4 regions of the Streptomyces glycanivorans genome follow, and region 1 is predicted to be linked to each of the others. Evidence: riboswitches for the same ligand, from Rfam matches in the RefSeq annotation. Region 1 holds a riboswitch; each other region holds the start of a gene.
What was found. A riboswitch is a leader RNA that binds a small molecule or an ion and turns the genes downstream of it on or off. The one in region 1 is predicted to bind cyclic di-AMP.
Positions count from the first base shown of each region.

Region 2: linked by a shared signal. The riboswitch ahead of P8A20_RS03350 (M23 family metallopeptidase) and the one ahead of P8A20_RS08940 (M23 family metallopeptidase) in region 1 are both predicted to bind cyclic di-AMP.
Region 3: linked by a shared signal. The riboswitch ahead of P8A20_RS13925 (C40 family peptidase) and the one ahead of P8A20_RS08940 (M23 family metallopeptidase) in region 1 are both predicted to bind cyclic di-AMP.
Region 4: linked by a shared signal. The riboswitch ahead of P8A20_RS21355 (LysM peptidoglycan-binding domain-containing protein) and the one ahead of P8A20_RS08940 (M23 family metallopeptidase) in region 1 are both predicted to bind cyclic di-AMP.

Region 1 covers NZ_CP120983.1:2,127,367-2,130,720, forward strand. Annotated here, with positions in the region: gene P8A20_RS08935 (GntR family transcriptional regulator) at 10-714, opposite strand; gene P8A20_RS08940 (M23 family metallopeptidase) at 952-1,743, opposite strand; cyclic di-AMP (ydaO/yuaA leader) riboswitch at 1,757-1,924, opposite strand; gene P8A20_RS08945 (M16 family metallopeptidase) at 2,127-3,354, opposite strand, start outside.
Region 2 covers NZ_CP120983.1:736,088-739,441, forward strand. Annotated here, with positions in the region: gene P8A20_RS03345 (SGNH/GDSL hydrolase family protein) at 60-887, opposite strand; gene P8A20_RS03350 (M23 family metallopeptidase) at 1,051-1,953, opposite strand; cyclic di-AMP (ydaO/yuaA leader) riboswitch at 1,957-2,117, opposite strand; gene P8A20_RS03355 (tyrosine-protein phosphatase) at 2,531-3,354, shown strand, end outside.
Region 3 covers NZ_CP120983.1:3,264,177-3,267,530, reverse strand. Annotated here, with positions in the region: gene P8A20_RS13930 (hypothetical protein) at 1-147, shown strand, start outside; gene P8A20_RS13925 (C40 family peptidase) at 237-1,388, opposite strand; cyclic di-AMP (ydaO/yuaA leader) riboswitch at 1,387-1,546, opposite strand; gene pcrA (DNA helicase PcrA) at 1,804-3,354, shown strand, end outside.
Region 4 covers NZ_CP120983.1:4,820,030-4,823,383, reverse strand. Annotated here, with positions in the region: gene eno (phosphopyruvate hydratase) at 1-494, opposite strand, end outside; gene P8A20_RS21355 (LysM peptidoglycan-binding domain-containing protein) at 823-1,515, opposite strand; cyclic di-AMP (ydaO/yuaA leader) riboswitch at 1,516-1,689, opposite strand; gene P8A20_RS21350 (transglycosylase family protein) at 1,980-2,975, opposite strand; gene P8A20_RS21345 (cytochrome P450 family protein) at 3,081-3,354, opposite strand, start outside.

The DNA of each region.
Region 1 (3,354 bases):
GCGCAATTGTTAATGGCGGACTCCCGCGATGTTTACGGGGTGTTGCGAAGTCCTCACCCGGGCCGTGCCCGCAGCGCGTGCCGGGCGGTCCGCGCGCCGCAGCCGGTGGGCGGCGGTGGCCCGCTCCGCGTGCTGGGCGGCGAGCACCCGGGCCCGCTCCGCGTCACGACGCGCCACGGCGTCGACGAGGGCGCCGTGCTCGGCCCACGAGTCGGCGGGACGGACCGGCTGTTCGACGGCGTACATCCAGGCGATCTTGTGCCGGAGTTGGGTGAGGAGCGCGATCAGCGAGGGACTGCCCGACGCCTGGGCGAGCGTCTCGTGGAACCAGCCTCCCAGGGAACGCAGATCCTCCCCCTCGCCTCTGCGTACCCGCTCCTGCCCCAGTCTGACCAGGCCACGGAGCACCTTGAGATGCGCCTCGGTGCGACGCTGCGCGGCTCGGGCGGCACCGAGGGGCTCCAGGAGCATGCGCATCTCCAGGAGATCCGCGGCCTCCTGCTCCGTGGGCTCGGCGACACAGGCACCGGCGTGCCGGCGGGTGACGACGAACCCCTCGGACTCCAGAGTGCGCAGCGCCTCACGCACGGGAACGCGGGAGACCCCGTACCGACGCGCGAGCACCTCTTCGGTGAGGCGGCTGCCCCGCTCGTAGACACCGGAGACGATGTCGTCACGGATTGCCGTGCATACCGAATGCGCGGGAATGCGCATGTCCGAACCTCCGCCTTAATCCCCGCGAAAACGCGGCCGATCGACGCCTGTTCCGTGACTCTATTGCAACCGGCCCGAATTTCCGACGGCGGGGTGGAATCCATGGATATCTTCTGGCCAGGCAGCACTTCCGCGAGGGCTCCGGCGCGCGCGCTTTGGCGCTGACGCGACGAAGGCCCCGGCAGATGCCGGGGCCTTCGTCGCGTCCGTGCGGGCGCTGTGTCCTGCTGCGTGGGGTCAGACCTGGACGCCGTGGGCACGGAGGTAGGCGACGGGGTCCATGTCCGAGCCGTACTCGGGGGTGGTGCGGGCCTCGAAGTGCAGGTGCGGACCGGTGGAGTTGCCGGTCGAGCCGGAGAGGCCGATCTGCTCGCCCGATCCGATGCTCTGACCGACGGAGACGCCGATCGAGGAGAGGTGGCCGTACTGGGTGTACGTGCCGTCCTTCATCTTGAGCACGATGTTGTTGCCGTACGCGCCGCCCCAGCCGGCCTCGACGACCGTGCCGGCGCCGACGGCGACGACGGAGCTGCCGGAAGCGGCCTGGAAGTCCACGCCGGAGTGGCTACCGGAGGACCAGAGAGCGCCGCCGGACTTGTATCCGGTGGTGACGTGGGATCCGGCGACCGGCAGGTGGAAGGCGTTCAGCCGGGCGCGCTCGGCGGCGCGGGCGGCACGCGCCTTCTCCTCGCGGGCCTCCTTGGCGCGGGCCTCGGCCTTGCGCTCGGCCTCGGCCTTCGCCTCCGCCTTCGCCTTGGCTTCGGCCGCGGCCTTCGCGGCGACTTCGGCCTGGTGCTTCTGGGCCTTCGCCTGGGCCTCGATCTGGGCGGCGAGGGTGGTGTCGAGGGCGACGGTCTGGGTGAGGCCGGTGCTGCCGGCGGTGACCTCGGAGTCCGCGGCGAGAGCCGGGGAGGCCGTGGCGCCGATGACGCCGGTGGTGGCCAGGGCCGCGATGCCGGCGACCTTGGCGCTCTTGCGCGTCAGTCGGCTCGGGGCACGGTGCTTCCCGGTGGCACGGATGAACGCCATGGAGTGGCTGGTCCTTTCCTTCCTTCTCGCCTACCGGGTTAGCTGACGGGTTCGGAGCAGGAAGGTCTCCTACGGGCCGCCGGGCCTCTGACGAGGCACGGAGATCCGATTCACCCCAGGGACTTCGTGGGTCCCCGGCTCCCCAGGCTCGCGCCTGACGGGGACTCGGCGATGACTGTCCGGCGCCGCGGGCGCGGCAATCGTCCGGCGGACAGCCGGGCCGACGCTAGAGCGGGGCGCTTTCCCTCACCAAACGGAAAGGGTCTTTTGTCGCACATCCCACAGGATGAATGACGCTATAGACCTCGAAACGGACACATGACGGAACCCCGGCGAGCACACGCCCGCCGGGGTTCCGCCATGTCCTGTTCTGTCGGCTTCAGTCAGCCGCTGACGACGGACACCTCGCCGATTCCGAGCGCCCTGACAGGCTCCGCGATCTGCGCGGCGTCCCCGACCAGGACGGTGACGAGCCGGTCGACGGGGAACGCGTTGACCACGGCGGCGGTCGCCTCGACCGTGCCGGTCGCGGCCAGGCGGGCGTACAGCTCGGCCTGGTAGTCGTCCGGAAGGTGCTGCTCCACCTGGTCGGCGAGGGTGCCCGCGACGGAGGCCGCCGTCTCGTACTTCAGCGGGGCGACGCCCACGAGGTTCTGCACCGCAGTCTCGCGTTCGGCGTCGGTGAGGCCCTCGGCCGCCAGGGTGCGCAGGACCTTCCACAGGTCGTCCAGCGCGGGACCGGTGGACTCCGTGTCGACCGAGCCGCTGATGGCGAGCATCGCGGCGCCGGTCGCCCCGGAGGAGGAACCCGGCGCAGTCGAGCGAAGCACCTGCCCGAAGGCCCGCACGCCGTAGGTGTAGCCCTTCTCCTCACGCAGCACGCGGTCCAGCCGCGAGGTCAGCGTGCCACCCAGGCAGTACGTGCCGAGGACCTGGGCGGGCCACACGCTGTCGTGCCGGTCCGCGCCGATGCGGCCGATCAGCAGCTGCGTCTGCACGGCTCCGGGACGGTCCACGATGACCACGCGGCCGGTGTCGTCCGCGGTGATCGGGGGGACGGGCCGGGCCTGGCCGGCGTTGCCCGACCAGTCCCCCACGGTGTCGGCGAGGAGCGCGTCCAGGTCCACCCCGGTGAGGTCGCCGACGACGACCGCCGTCGCGGTGGACGGGCGGACATGGGCGTCGTAGAAGGCGCGTACGGCGGCGGCGTCGATCCGGCGGACCGTCTCCTCCGTGCCCTGGCGCGGACGCGACATCCGCGCCGTGGCGGGGAAGAGCTCCTTGGAGAGCTGCTTGGCGGCCCGGCGGGCCGGGTTGGCCTGCTCGTGCGGGATCTCGTCGAGCCGGTTGCCCACCAGCCGCTCGATCTCGCTCTCCGCGAAGGCCGGGGCCCGCAGGGACTCGGCGACGAGGCCGAGGGCCTTGGCCAGCCGGGAGACCGGGACCTCCAGGGAGACGCGGAGGCCCGGGTGGTCCGCATGGGCGTCCAGCGTGGCGCCGCACCGCTCCAGCTCGGCGGCGAACTCCTCCGCGGAGCGCTTGTCGGTGCCCTCGGACAGTGCGCGCGCCATGATCGTGGCCACACCGTCCAGCCCCTCGGGCTCGGCGTCC
Region 2 (3,354 bases), 1.4 Mb from region 1:
CGGGGTCCGACAGCCCCGGAGGGTCGGCGGAGTCCGACGAGGCGCCGGGTTCCGCGCGGTCAGAGCGGCAGCAGGTCGGGGCGCTTGGCCTCGACGTGGTCACCCGAGGACTCCCCGCGCAGCCTGCGGCCGATCCACGGGACCAGGTACTCCCGCGCCCACTGGATGTCGTCCCGCCGCACCTCCAGCGTCCCGCGCTGAGCCTGCGGGGGCCACACCTGGTCGGGGTCGGCCGGCACGTCGAGGCCGAGGACCTGGGCGGCGCGCAGCGCGACCCGGGTGTGTCCCTCCGCCGAGAGGTGCAGCCGGTCGTTGTCCCAGGCCCGCCTGTCCTGCACGGACCGCAGGGACCACAGGTCCAGGACCGGGCAGTCGTAACGGTCGGCGATCGACCGGACGTGCGCGGTGTACATGGCGATCTTGCCCCGCAGGTGCTTGAGGACAGGGATGCCACGGGTGTCGAAGCCGGTGGTGACCAAGACGGTACCGACCGATTGCGTCAGGTCGGCCACCGCACGCTCGAAGCGTTCGGCCACGTCGTCCGGGTCGGAACCGGGACGGAGGATGTCGTTGCCGCCCGCGCAGAAGCTCACCAGATCAGGTGCCAGCTCCTTGGCGCGGGGGACCTGTTCCTCGACTATCTGGTCGAGGAGGCGTCCGCGTACGGCGAGATTGGCGTACCGGAAATTCCCGTGCGGGTCGTCCACGGGCCCGACCATCGCATCGGGGACCGGGAGCTGGTCCGCGAGGAGGACCGCGAACCGGTCCGCCCAGCCGACGAGGGTCCCGCCGGGGCCGGGGTCTCCGACGCCCTCGGTGAAGCTGTCGCCGATCGCCGCGTACGACCCGATGATGCCTCGTCTGTTGTTTCTCGAATCGTCTGCCACAAGGGCTTATCTTGCACCTTCGAATGTGACCTACGCGACCGTAATAAGGGGTTGACGGTTGGTGAGAAAGACCACCCGGTCAGTTTTTGGTAAAGCAGGAATAAGGAGAGGGGCGGTGCGCCCCGGCGCACCGCCCCTCTCCTCGACCCTCAGGTGGTGTGCCTCAGACGGACACGCCGTGCGAGCGCAGGTAGGCGATCGGGTCGACGTCCGAGCCGTAGCTCGGACCGGTCCGGACCTCGAAGTGGAGGTGCGGGCCGGTGGAGTTGCCGGTGGAGCCGGAGAGGCCGATCTGCTGGCCGCCGGTGACGGTCTGGCCGGTCGAGACCTCGAGCGAGGACAGGTGGGCGTACTGCGAGTACATCCCGTCGCTGTGCTGGATGACGACCTCGTTGCCGTACGAGCCGCTCCAGCCGGCGGACACCACGGTGCCATCGCCGATGGACCGGACGCTGGTGCCGGAGGCCGCCTGGAAGTCGGAGCCGGTGTGGTAGCCGCTGGACCAGCTGGCGCCGGAGGCGCGGTACTGGGTGGTGACGTTGGGGTTCTCGACCGGAGTGGTCCAGCCGGAGGCGGTGCTCTCCGACGCGCTGGAGTCGGCGGTCTTCGCGGCGGCCTCCTGGGCCGGGGCCGGAGCCTTCTCGGCCGGGGCGGACTTCTTCGCCGTCGACGGGGCTGCCTTGGAGGGTGCGGCCTCCGAGGAGCCGGACGCCTTGGCGCCGAGCGTCAGCTTCATGCCCGGGAGGATCAGGCTCGGGTTCTCGCCGACGACGTCACGGTTGTCCTTGTACAGCTTCTGCCAGCCGCCCTTGACCTCGTGGTCGGCAGCGATCTTGGCCAGGTAGTCACCGGAGACCACGGAGTAGGTCTTCGGGGAGCTCTTCGCCGCCGAGGCGGGAGCGCTCTGGGCCGCGACGGACTTGGCCGGAGCCGCCTGCTCGGCGGCGTGGGCGCCGGTGGCGCCGATCAGCGGGAGGGCGAGAACGGCGCCACCGGTCCCCGCGGCAAGGACGCCTCGGGAGATCGGGCCGGTCTTCGTACGACGGTGCTTGCCTTTTGCGGGCATGGGGGATTTCCTCTCCGGCGCCTGCGAGGTGAGCTGTCGGGTTCGGACTGGAGATGCCCGGCCGCACTAAGTGCGACTTGACCCCAAGCCGTGCCGGATCGCTCCGGACGGCGGCCTACCTGGTTCCCCCGCTCCTGCCACACGTGAGTCGGTGCGGATTCCGGGCGGCGGCAGGATTAGGCGTTCCGTCCGGATTGATGGTGACCGTAAGCGAGCCGGGATGCTGCGAACAAGCCGCCGATTGCGAACCGGAATCCACGCTTCATTTCCGTCGCGGAATTCCCGTCACACTCCGTGGATTACGGATCTTGGCTTTCCGCGCGGGGTCCGGAATACCCATCGGCACGTTCACCACACACCGTCACGGATATGATCCCGCTCACCCGCCTCACCTCATCTCCCTTACAAGCAGGGCATGTTCTATTAAATGCAGCAATACGGACATGTCGCCGCTCCTCCCGCCCGATGACCCGCCGCCTCCATGACCGAGACGGTTGCCTGATGCAGCCATGTCGTATCGTCGCGAGCGTGCCCCCGTCGGCGAGCGGCGCCGACGCCCGACACTCCAGGAGCCCTTGTGACGCAGCTGCCAGAGGTCCCGCCGGCCGGCCACGGACCCAAGGACGTCGCCCTGACCGGCGTCCGCAACTTCCGCGATGTCGGCGGGCTTCCGACCGTGGACGGCCGCACCGTGCGCCACGGGCGGCTCTACCGCAGCGGTCACCTCGCGAACGCCACCGAGGCCGACGCCTCGTTCCTCGCCGGGCTCGGCCTGCACACCATCTTCGATTTCCGCAATGCCGCCGACCACAAGCTGGACGGCCTCGACGTGGAGCTGCCGGGCGTCCGGAATGTCAGCATTCCTCTTTCGGACCCGGCCGACGGCGCCGAGTTCTGGCGGCTGGTGCGCGACGGGAACATCCAGCAGTTGCGCTCGATCCTGGCGGACGGCAAGGGCACGGAGCGGATGGTCGCCTCGTACCGCTCGATCATCAAGGACCGCACCGCCGAACACAGCCGCGTGCTCCACGCGCTGGCGGAGGACAGCGTGCCGGCACTGATGCACTGCGCGGCGGGCAAGGACCGCGCGGGCCTCTCGATCGCGGTCGCGCTGCTGGCGGTCGGTGTCGAGAAGGAGGCGATCGAGGCCGACTACCTCAAGTCGAACGACGCGCACCGCCGCTACAAGGTCCGGCGCAGCGACACCTCGCCGGTGGGGATGTCCGACGAGGTGATGGAACTGCTCGACCCGCTCTTCGGAGCAGAGGCCGAATACCTGGCCGCGGCGTTCTCGACCATCGAGGAGGTCTGGGGCAGCACCGACCGCTACCTCCTCGATGGGCTGAAGATCAGCCCGGAGACCCGCGCGAAGCTGCGCGAGCGGCTCGTCGAGGACGCGTG
Region 3 (3,354 bases), 1.1 Mb from region 1:
AAGATCGGCGTGAAGCTGCTGGTCCTGATCGTGATCCTGGCGCTCGTCTACGTGAAGCGGGACGATGAGAAGGTGGACAAGGGCGCGTTCGCCGCGGTCGGCGGGCTGACCGTCGCCAACATCTTCATCGCCACGCTCTGGACCTGAGCGGCAGGCGGTCGTACGACGAAGGGCCCGGGGATCACCCCGGGCCCTTCGCCTTGTACGGGCGGCGTCCGCCGTGCGCGGGCAGGTCGCTATGCCGGGCGCACGCTGCCGTAGATCGGCATGTAGTAGATCGACTCCTCGCGGACGTTCGCGCCCGGCTTGGGCGCGTGGATCATCATGCCGTCGCCCTTGTAGATGCCGACGTGGCTGATGTCGTCGTAGAAGAAGACCAGGTCCCCCGGCCGCAGGTCCGCCGTGGCCACCCGGGTGCCGACCTCGACCTGGTCCCACGTGGTGCGCGGCAGATCGACGCCGGCCGCCTTCCAGGCGGCCTGGGTGAGCCCGGAGCAGTCGTAGGAGGACGGGCCCGTCGCCCCCCACACGTACGGCTTGCCGATCTGGGCGCGTGCGAAGGCCAGGACCTTCTCGGCCTTCGAGGCGTAACCGCTGTCGGAGCCCGTGCCGGAGCCCGTGCCGGACCCCGTGCCCGTGCCCGTCCCCGTCTTCGTGGCCTCGTCCGCGGCGGCCTTCTCCTTGTCGGCCTGCTGCCGGGCCAGCTCCTCGGCCTTGCGCTCGGCCTCCGCCTCCTTCTTGCGCTCCAGCTCCGCCAGCCGCGCCTTCTCCTCGGCGGTCAGCTTCGACAGCAGCGAGCGCGCCTCGGTGAGCTTCGTCTGCACCTGCTGCTTGCTGGTGCGCAGCGAGGCCTGCGACTCGGTGAGCGTCTCCAGGCTCTTCGTCGCCTCGGCCCGCTTGGCCGCCGCCTCCTTCTGCTGTGTGCGGAAGTCGGCGACCGCCTTCTGCTGCCGGCTGGTCATCCGGGCCATCAGCTGGTCCTGGTCGAAGTACGACTGCGGATCGTCCGCCAGGAAGAACGTCGCAGTCGGGGCGATCGAGCCGCCGCGGTACTGCGCGGCCGCGTAGTTGCCCAGCTCGCGGCGGGTCTCGTTGAGCTTGTCCGCCCGCTTCGCCGCGGCTTCCAGCAGCGCGTCGACCTTGGAGCGCTGCTCTGCCGAGGCGGTCTTCGCCTTGTTGTACTGCTGCGTCGCCGTACCGGCCTGCCGGTAGAGGTCGTCGACCTTCTTCTGCACTTCCTGGATGCTGGGCTTGGGCTCGGCGGGGGCAGCCGTCGCGCTCTGCGTGGAGAGCAGGGTGACGGAGGCGAGCGCCGCGGTCGTGAGACCTACGGCAGGGGTGGTGCGCACCCGGGTGCGGGGCTTGCGATGCGACGCCAAGGCCGGCATCTCCTTCCGTGGACCGCCTACCGGGTTAGCTGTCGGGTTCGGGCGGAACGGAAGGCTGCCCTACGGTCCGGCGGGACGGACCGATTCACCCCGGTGCTGCGTGTGGGTCCCCGGTTCCGGGCCCCTTCGGGGCGGTGCGGATTCGGCGGGGGTGCCCGTGCGGCGCGGTTCGCCTCAAGGGGGTACGGGGCACCCGTCGGAGCACGCTAGCCAACCCGTGGTGCCCTTGTGAAGGTTGATGTTCGATATGCCCGATACATTTTCGTGACCTTTTCCCGGCGATGGTCCGCGTGGCCGGATGTGACCCCGGAATCTCACGTTCCGTAGGCAGCCCGTTCCGTTCCGCTCCTGGTCCCGGACCGTTGTCGCCGTTGCGGCCCGGGCTGTCGGTGGGGCCGCCTAGACTCGTGAGGCGATGAGCAGCCTCTTTGACGACAGTTTCCTGACCGGCCTCCAGCAAGGGGAGGACGGCCCCCCGCCGCCCCCCGAGGAGCACGCACCCGAAGCGGTGCCGGAGGGCCTCTTCGAGGACGTCTTCGACACGCCTCCGCCGCCGCGCGACGCCTACTACCGCGACGGCGCCCCGCGCCCCGTCGTCGACTCAGCCGCGCTGCTCGACGGGCTGAACACGGAGCAGCGCGCCGCCGTCGTGCACGCCGGTTCCCCGCTGCTCATCGTGGCCGGCGCCGGCTCGGGCAAGACCCGGGTGCTCACCCACCGGATCGCCCATCTCCTGGCCGAGCGGGGGGTGCACCCCGGGCAGATCCTCGCGATCACCTTCACCAACAAGGCCGCCGGCGAGATGAAGGAGCGTGTCGAGGACCTCGTCGGCCCGCGCGCCAACGCCATGTGGGTCATGACGTTCCACAGCGCCTGTGTGCGGATCCTGCGCCGGGAGTCGAAGCGCCTGGGCTTCACCTCGTCGTTCTCGATCTACGACGCCGCCGACTCCAAGCGGCTGATGGCACTGGTCTGCCGCGATCTGGACCTCGACCCGAAGCGCTACCCGCCGAAGTCGTTCACGGCGAAGGTCTCGAACCTGAAGAACGAGCTGATCGACGAGGAGACCTTCGCCGGTCAGGCGGCCGACGGGTTCGAGAAGACGCTGGCGCAGGCCTACGCGCTCTACCAGGCGCGGCTGCGCGAGGCCAACGCCCTCGACTTCGACGACATCATCATGACGACGGTGCACCTGCTCCAGGCGTTCCCCGACGTCGCCGAGCACTACCGCCGCCGCTTCCGGCACGTCATGGTCGACGAGTACCAGGACACCAACCACGCGCAGTACACCCTCGTGCGCGAACTGGTGGGCCCGGCGGGCGAGGCCGACGCCCCGGGCGAACTGTGCGTCGTCGGTGACGCGGACCAGTCGATCTACGCCTTCCGCGGCGCGACCATCCGCAACATCCTCCAGTTCGAGGAGGACTATCCGGACGCGAAGACGATCATGCTGGAGCAGAACTACCGCTCCACGCAGACGATCCTTTCGGCGGCCAACGCCGTCATCGAGCGCAACGAGAGCCGTCGCCCCAAGAACCTCTGGACGAACGCGGGCACCGGCACCCGGATCACCGGCTACGTCGCCGACACCGAGCACGACGAGGCGCAGTTCGTCGCCGACGAGATCGACCGGCTGACGGACGCGGGCGACGCGAAGGCGGGCGACGTCGCCGTCTTCTACCGCACGAACGCCCAGTCCCGTGTCTTCGAAGAGATCTTCATCCGCGTCGGACTGCCCTACAAGGTCGTCGGCGGAGTGCGCTTCTACGAGCGCAAGGAGGTCAGGGACGTCCTGGCCTACCTCCGGGTGCTGTCCAACCCCGAGGACACCGTCCCGCTGCGCCGCATCCTCAACGTGCCCAAGCGCGGCATCGGGGACCGGGCCGAGGCGATGATCGACGCCCTCTCGATGCGCGAGAAGATCTCCTTCCCGCAGGCGCTGCGCCGCGTCGACGAGGCGTACGGC
Region 4 (3,354 bases), 2.7 Mb from region 1:
AACTCCTGGATGTCCACGTTGGAGTCGGCGTGCGAGCCGCCGTTCAGGATGTTCATCATCGGAACGGGCAGCAGGTGCGCGTTCGGGCCGCCGAGGTAGCGGAACAGCGGGAGGTCGGAGGCCTCGGACGCGGCGTGCGCCACGGCCAGCGAGACACCGAGGATGGCGTTGGCGCCGAGGGAGCCCTTGTTCTCGGTGGCGTCCAGGTCGAACATCGCCTGGTCGATGAGGCGCTGCTCGGTGGCGTCGTAGCCGACGAGCTCCGGGCCGATCTGCTCGATCACGGCGAGGACGGCCTTCTCGACGCCCTTGCCCTGGTAGCGGTTGGGGTCACCGTCGCGAAGCTCAATGGCCTCGAACGCGCCGGTGGAGGCGCCGGACGGAACAGCAGCACGTCCCGTGCTGCCGTCGTCGAGGCCAACCTCGACCTCGACCGTGGGGTTACCCCGGGAGTCGAGGATTTCCCTGGCTACGACGACGTCGATGGACGGCACGAGGCATCTCCTTCTGGGATCTGACACTGGTTGGGCAGGGTCACTGTGGCCTTGCGCCACGAGCCTAACCGTCTCGGCCCGCTGCGTCGGCCGCCAGCCCGTCCCCTGGGACGAAAAAGGACCCAAGGACCTGCATAACGGGCAAAGCTCCAGAATTCTACTGGCAAGTAACCACAAGAATTGAACGCCGGCCCCCCGGGGCGGGCAGGCGGCCGCGCACGGATCACGCCCACCGAGGGGCCCTGACACGGCCACGGCCCGGCGCGCGGGGGGTATGCGCGCCGGGCCGGGCCGCCGGGGCAGGAGGGGGACCCCGGGCCGTTTCCGACTACTTCAGGTGGAGCTGCTGACCCGGGAAGATCAGGTTCGCGTCGTCGACGATGTCGTCGTTCAGCTTGAAGAGCTTCTCCCAGCCACCCTTGACCTTCTTCGCGTCGGCGATCTTGCTCAGGGTGTCGCCGGCCTTCACCTTGTACTCGCCGTCACCCTTCTCGACCTTCTGGCCGGTCGGGGTGGTGACGGTCTTCTCGGGAGCCGTGCGCTTCTCGCTGCGCGTGGTGGGCTGCTCGGCCTTGCGCTCCGGCGCGGCCTGCGGGTCCGTGTCGCCGTTCTTCGCGGAGCCGGTGTCGACGCCCGGGTCCACACCGTCGTTCGTCAGGCCGCCGGCACCGGCGCAGGCCCAGGCACCCGGGCCCTGCAGGTCGAGGAGCTTCTCGGCGGCGGCTATCTGCTGGCCCTTGGTGGCCAGGTCGGCGCGGGCGGCGTACTGCGTACCGCCGGCCGCGGCCCAGCTGGACTGCGAGAACTGCAGACCGCCGTAGTAGCCGTTGCCCGTGTTGATGGACCAGTTGCCACCGGACTCGCACTGGGCGACGGCGTCCCAGGTGTCGACGGAGGCGGCGGAGGCACCGGTCGCGCCCATCAGCGGGACCGCGACGGCGGCACCGGTGACACCGGCCAGGGTCGCGATGCGAACGGCCTTGGACGGGCGACGGTGCTTGCCCTTGCTGGAAAGCAGCATGGTTCTCCTCACCGACGCCTACGAGGTGAGCTGTCGGGTTCGGGCCTGTGAGTTGCCCGGCCACCCGCACTCGCGGACGGCTTCACCCCCAGCCGGTCCCCCGCCCGTCCTCCGACGGCCGGAATGCCGGCACTTACCTGGGTCCCCCGCTCCTGCCTACGGCGCTTTACGCGTCGGTCCCCTTCGGCCGACGGCAGGATTCGGCGTGACGGTCGAAGGTGCCCGCGGTGCGAGCGGCTCCGACCGTAGACACACGCAACCCCCACATTCAAAGATGGACATAACGGCCAATCAGCCCTTAACGGTCCAGCCTCATGGTCCGTTTTCGCAGGTCATGGCCAAAGTGGACGGACCGGACGGACGGGGCGTGCCAGTTGAAGCAAAGAGACCCATGTCTCACTTACGCATAAGTGGACATAGGTCTCTTAACTACCCCCACTTTCGGGGTGTTTTCCCGCTTTTGATCAGTTGGCCGCGGCCGTCTCCGCCGCGGAGTCCTGCGCATCCGTCACGAGACCGAGGTTCAGGCTCTGGCCGGGCAGGATGAGGTCGGGGTCGGAGCCCAGCTCGTCCTTGTTGGCCTCGTAGAGAGCGGTCCAGCCACCGGAGAGCTCCTGCGCGTCGGCGATCGCCCAGAGGTTGTCGCCCTCTCGGACCGTGTACGCCTCCTCGGCGCCCTGACGGGCCTCGGAGTCGCCCCGGGAGGCGTGCCGGCCGGACTCGCGCCCCTCGTCCAGCTCCGACCCGGTGCTGCCCTCGGGAGCCGGGGTGCCACGGTGCTTCCCGCCCGTCTCGGCGTCACCCTTCGCGGCGTGACCACCCTTCGCCGCGCCGGACGTCTCGGACGCCTCGGGGGACGGGGTGGCGGACGGCGACGCGTCGGTGCTGCCCGCGTCGTCGCTCGCGTCCGCCGTGTCGCCGGCGGCGTTGCCCTTGGACTCGCCCTTCTCGTCCGCCTCGTCCTCCGACTCCGCGTCGTCCGCCGATCCGGCCGGATCCGACGCCTCGGAGGACGGGGTCCCGGTAGCGGTGTCGGAGTCCTCCGCCGACGGATCGCCGCCCGGGTCGATGCCCGGCAGCGTCCCGTCCAGGGCCAGCCCGGAGATCACGGCGCAGCTGGGCCACGCCTGCGGCCCCTTGTCCTCCAGCACCTTCTCGGCGACCGATATCTGCTGCGAGCGGCTCGCGAGGTCGGCGCGGGACGCGTACGCCGTGCCGCCGTAGGCACTCCAGGTGTCCTCCGAGAACTGCAGGCCGCCGTAGTAGCCGTTGCCCAGGTCGGCACTCCACATGCCGCCGCTCTCGCATTCGGCGACCCGGTCCCAGGTCGACGCGTCGGCGGCTTGAGCGCCGCCCGCACCGAGCAGGGGGATGGCGATGGCCGAGCCGGTGACGCCTGCGGCGACGACGATGGCGGGTGCCTGGCGAGGGCGACGGTGTCTGCCGGTCGCGGAGCCCATGGGATTGCCTTCCGTGTGACTGACATGTGACGGGTGAGTCGAACGGTGAACCTAGCCGTACTCGAACGTGTGTCACAAGTCGATGCAGCGGAGATCACGTGAAAGTCACAGAGTTGACAGCGTGTCACCTTTACCGGCCGGCCGTCCGGGACCGAACTCCACCGGAAGGGTGCGCAGTCCACGCATGATGAGCCCGCCACGCCAGCGCAAATCGGCAGGTTCCGCAGCGAGCCGCAGGTCGGGGAGGCGTCGCAGCAGCGTCGCCAGAGCCACCTGACCCTCCAGACGGGCCAGCGGAGCTCCCAGGCAGTAGTGGATTCCGTGGCCGTAGCCCAGATGCTGATTGTCACTCCGAGCGAGATCCAGGGTGTCCGCATTC